Regions from separate parts of the Streptomyces sp. Ac-502 genome, predicted to be linked through region 1. Evidence: riboswitches for the same ligand, from Rfam matches in the RefSeq annotation. Region 1 holds a riboswitch; the other holds the start of a gene.
The links. Region 1 has a riboswitch for S-adenosylmethionine ahead of thrC (threonine synthase). Riboswitches for the same ligand answer to the same signal wherever they lie in the genome.
Positions count from the first base shown of each region.

Region 2: linked by a shared signal. The riboswitch ahead of ACEXOX_RS14795 (aminotransferase class V-fold PLP-dependent enzyme) and the one ahead of thrC (threonine synthase) in region 1 are both predicted to bind S-adenosylmethionine.

Region 1 covers NZ_JBHFFO010000001.1:6,266,964-6,269,158, forward strand. Annotated here, with positions in the region: gene ACEXOX_RS28665 (glucosyl-3-phosphoglycerate synthase) at 46-993, opposite strand; SAM riboswitch class I at 1,158-1,315, shown strand; gene thrC (threonine synthase) at 1,333-2,195, shown strand, end outside.
Region 2 covers NZ_JBHFFO010000001.1:3,293,356-3,295,550, reverse strand. Annotated here, with positions in the region: gene trpD (anthranilate phosphoribosyltransferase) at 1-980, shown strand, start outside; SAM riboswitch class IV at 1,065-1,182, shown strand; gene ACEXOX_RS14795 (aminotransferase class V-fold PLP-dependent enzyme) at 1,353-2,195, shown strand, end outside.

The DNA.
Region 1 (2,195 bases):
GTCACGGTTCACGCCGCGCCGGAACCGGGCTCCGGACCGGCGGCGTCACGCCGCCCGGCGCTCCGCGTACTCCGGTATCTCCGCCATCGGCGGCCGCTCCTCGGTGTCCACGTCCCAGGTGCGCGGCACGAAACCGGTCTCACCGCGCTCGAACTGGGTCAGCCGCGGGCGCACCAGATGGCCGCGGGCCAGCCGCAGCTGCGCGGTGCGGTAGATGGCCGCCGCCATCCTGCCGAGCGCCTGGCCGCTCTGATGGCGGTGCTTGCGCACACCGATGTCCACCTGCGCCAGCGCGTCCAGCCCCACCGTGTGCAGCGCGTCGACCAGCAGGCCCAGCTCCACGCCGTAACCCACCGGGAACGGCAGCCGCTCCAGCAGCGACCGGCGGGCCGCGTACTCCCCGCCGAGCGGCTGCACGAACCCGGCGAGCTGCGGCCAGTGCAGGTTCAGCAGCGGCCGGGCGACCAGCTCGGTGACCCGGCCGCCCTGGCCCGCCGCCTCGCCGAGCGGACGGTCGTACATGCCCTTGACGAACTGCACGTCCGGGTCGGTCAGCAGCGGGCCGACGATCCCGGAGACGAAGCCCGGGTCGAATTCGCGCAGGTCGGCGTCGACGAAGCAGACGATGTCACCGCCGGTCGCCAGCAGGGAGCGCCACAGCACCTCGCCCTTGCCGGGCAGCGCGGGCAGCCGCGGCAGCACCTCGTCCCGGTGGACGACCCGCGCGCCCGCCTCGGCCGCGACCTTGGCCGTACCGTCCGTGGAACCGGAGTCCAGCACCACCAGCTCGTCGACGAGCGGCACCGACGGCGTCATCAGCCCCGTACGGATCGCCTCGACGATCGCCCCGACCGTCGCCTCCTCGTCGAGCGCGGGCAGCACGACGGAGACCGTCTGTCCCGTCTCGCGCTTCGCGGCCAGCAGCCGGTCGAGCGGGCGGTCCACGGCCGACCAGGACCGGCCGGCCAGCCAGCGCTCCACCTCTTCCAGCACGTGCGCGTCTCCTTCGTTCCCGGACCAGCGAATGTGATCCATCTCGCGGTGCGGACGGCTGTCTCGACCGCCCGGCCCTTCGGTTACAGTCTTGAACAACGCGAACGCCCCGGACATGCCGGGGTCGGCGCGACAAACGCCTGGGCTCCGGCCCAGCGCCATACCGCTCATCCAGAGGGGCAGAGGGACACGGCCCGTTGAAGCCCCGGCAACCCTCCAGCCGGTCTCCGTCGCCGCACAGTGTGTGCGGCCCGCGAGGCTCCCGGCTCGGGAAGGTGCCAATTCCGTCTCGCGGCGAGATGCGTCGCGAGGAAGATGAGGAGAAAGGGCCTCGCCTCCATGGCTGTGCAGTCCGTCGAAAGCACCCCGTCCACCAGCGTCTCCCTCGGCCCCGCCGTCGCCCTGTCCTGCCGCGAGTGCGGCGAGCGCTTCGACCTCGGACCGATCTTCGCCTGCGTGTCCTGCTTCGGGCCGCTGGAAGTGGCGTACGACCTGCCGGCCGGCGACCCCGAGGGTCTGCGCGAGCGGATCGAGGCGGGCCCCAACAACATCTGGCGGTACGCGCCGCTGCTGCCCGTCCCGGCCGACGTCGCGGACAAGCCCAACCTCAACCCCGGCCTGACCAAGCTGGTCAAGGCCGACAACCTGGCCCGTGAGCTGGGCGTCACCGGCGGCCTGTACGTCAAGGACGACTCCGGCAACCCGACGCACTCCTTCAAGGACCGCGTCGTCGCCATCGCCGTCGAGGCCGCCCGCGCCTTCGGCTTCACCACCCTGTCCTGCTCCTCCACCGGCAACCTCGCCGGGGCGGTCGGCGCGGCGGCGGCCCGGGCCGGCTTCCGCTCCTGCGTGTTCATCCCGCACGACCTGGAGGCGGGCAAGGTCGTCATGGCCGCGGTCTACGGCGGCGAGCTGGTCGGCATCGAGGGCACCTACGACGACGTCAACCGCTTCTGCTCGGAACTGATCGGCGACCCGCTCGGCGAGGGCTGGGGCTTCGTCAACGTCAACCTGCGCCCGTACTACGGCGAGGGCTCCAAGACCCTCGCGTACGAGATCTGCGAGCAGCTCGGCTGGCGGCTGCCGGACCAGATCGTCATCCCGATCGCCTCCGGCTCCCAGCTCACGAAGATCGACAAGGGGCTGAAGGAGCTGATCGCGCTCGGCCTGGTCGAGGACAAGCCGTACAAGATCTTCGGTGC
Region 2 (2,195 bases), 3.0 Mb from region 1:
ACCTGGGCGCCGACGACACCGCGTGGGCGATGGACCGGATCATGCGCGGCGAGGCCACCGACGCGCAGATCGCGGGCTTCGCGGTGGCGCTGCGTGCCAAGGGCGAGACGGTCGCCGAGATCACCGGCCTGGTACGGGCGATGTACGCGCACGCCAACCTCATCGACGTGCCGGGCCCGAGCGTGGACATCGTCGGCACCGGCGGCGACGGCGCCAAGACCGTCAACATCTCCACGATGTCCTCGATCGTGGTGGCCGGCACCGGCGCGAAGGTCGTCAAGCACGGCAACCGCGCCGCCTCGTCGGCCAGCGGCGCGTCCGACGTGCTGGAGAAGCTGGGCGTCAACCTGGACCTGACCCCGCGCCGGGTCGTCGAGGTCGCCGAGGAGGCCGGGATCACCTTCTGCTTCGCGGTCAAGTTCCACCCGTCGCTGCGGCACGTGGCGCCCGCCCGGCGCGAACTGGGCATCCGTACGACGTTCAACGTGCTGGGCCCGCTGACCAACCCGGCGAAGGTACGGGCCCAGGCCACCGGCGTGGCCGACGCGCGGATGGCGCCGATCCTGGCCGGCGTGCTGGCCGAACGCGGCTCCAGCGCGCTGGTCTTCCGGGGCGACGACGGACTGGACGAACTGACGACCACCGCCACGTCGAAGGTCTGGGTCGTCCGGGACGGCGGCGTGCGTGAGGAGGCCTTCGACCCGCGGGACGTGGGCATCGGCCTGGTGCCCGTGGAGGCGCTGCGCGGCGCCGACGCCTCGTACAACGCGGACGTGGCGCGCCGCCTGCTGGGCGGCGAGACCGGGCCGGTGCGGGACGCGGTGCTGCTCAACTCGGCCGCGGCGCTGGTGGCCCTGGAGCCGACCGAGGCGCCGCTGAACGAGCAGCTCGCGGCCGGCATCGAGCGGGCCGCCGAGGCCATCGACTCGGGGGCGGCCCGCCGGGCGCTGGAGCGGTGGGTGGCGGCCAGCAACGCGTGACGGCGATCCGCAGTGGCGCGGGGCCCGGTCCGGGATACGGACCGGGCCTTGCGCGTTCCCGATCGTGTGGCATGATGCTGATCAGGTCACGAGTGACAGCGACTACGGCCCCGGCCCGCTGTCCGGCAACCCTCCGTCCGTGGCGGGGTGCCCCGGGTGATGACCAGGTCGCAGGCAGCGAGGTCTGCGGCAAGCGCGGATCCCTCGCCAGGGATCCTGGTCCTTGAGGGAGATCTCCCGATGATTCAGCGAATGCGTTAGGGCCGTTCGGCCCCGTTTTCCGCACCCCTTTTTCTTTCACCGCTGTCGGCCGGCCCCGCTTCGGCGTGTGGGCCCCGCAGCGAAGTCGCCCTGCCTTCACGGGAGTTCGCCATGCCTGTTTCCGCTACCGCTGCCGCCGCCCCTACCGCTACCGCTGCCGCCACCGATGCCGCCTCCGATGCCGCTGTCTGTGCCCCGCTGCCCGTGCTGGGCCGGGACGTGCTGGTCCCGCTCGTCACCGGCGGCGAGGTCGAGTACGCGGCGCTGGACATCGCCGCCAGCGCCCCGGCGCTCCAGCGCGTCTGGGACGACGTGGCCGCGTACGCCCCGTACTACGGCAGCGTCCACCGCGGCGCGGGCTACCTCTCGCAGCTGTCCACCGACCTGTTCGAGAACAGCCGGGCGGCGGTGGCGGACTTCCTCGGGTGCCGGGAGGGCGACCAGGTGGTCTTCACCCGCTCCACCACCGACTCGCTGAACCTGCTGGCCGCCGTGCTGCCCGCGGACACCCGGGTGTTCGTCTTCGAGACCGAGCACCACGCCTCGCTGCTGCCCTGGGAGCAGCGCGCCGACGTCGAGGTGACGTACCTGGACGCGCCCCGTACGCCGCGGCAGGCGGTGGACACGCTGGAGCGGGCGCTGGCCGAGCGCGAGCCGTATCGGAATGCGCTGGTCTGCGTGACGGGTGCTTCCAATGTGACCGGTGAGCTGTGGCCCGTACGGGAGCTGGCCGCCGCGGCGCACGCGCACGGCGCGCGGATCGTGCTCGACGCCGCCCAGCTCGCCCCGCACCACCCGGTCGACATCGCGGAACTGGACGTGGACTGGGTCGCCTTCTCCGGCCACAAGCTGTACGCGCCCTTCGGCGCCGGCGTGCTGGCCGGGCGCGCCGACTGGCTCCAGGCCGCCGAGCCGTACCTCGCGGGCGGCGGCGCCAGCCGTACGGTCGCGCGC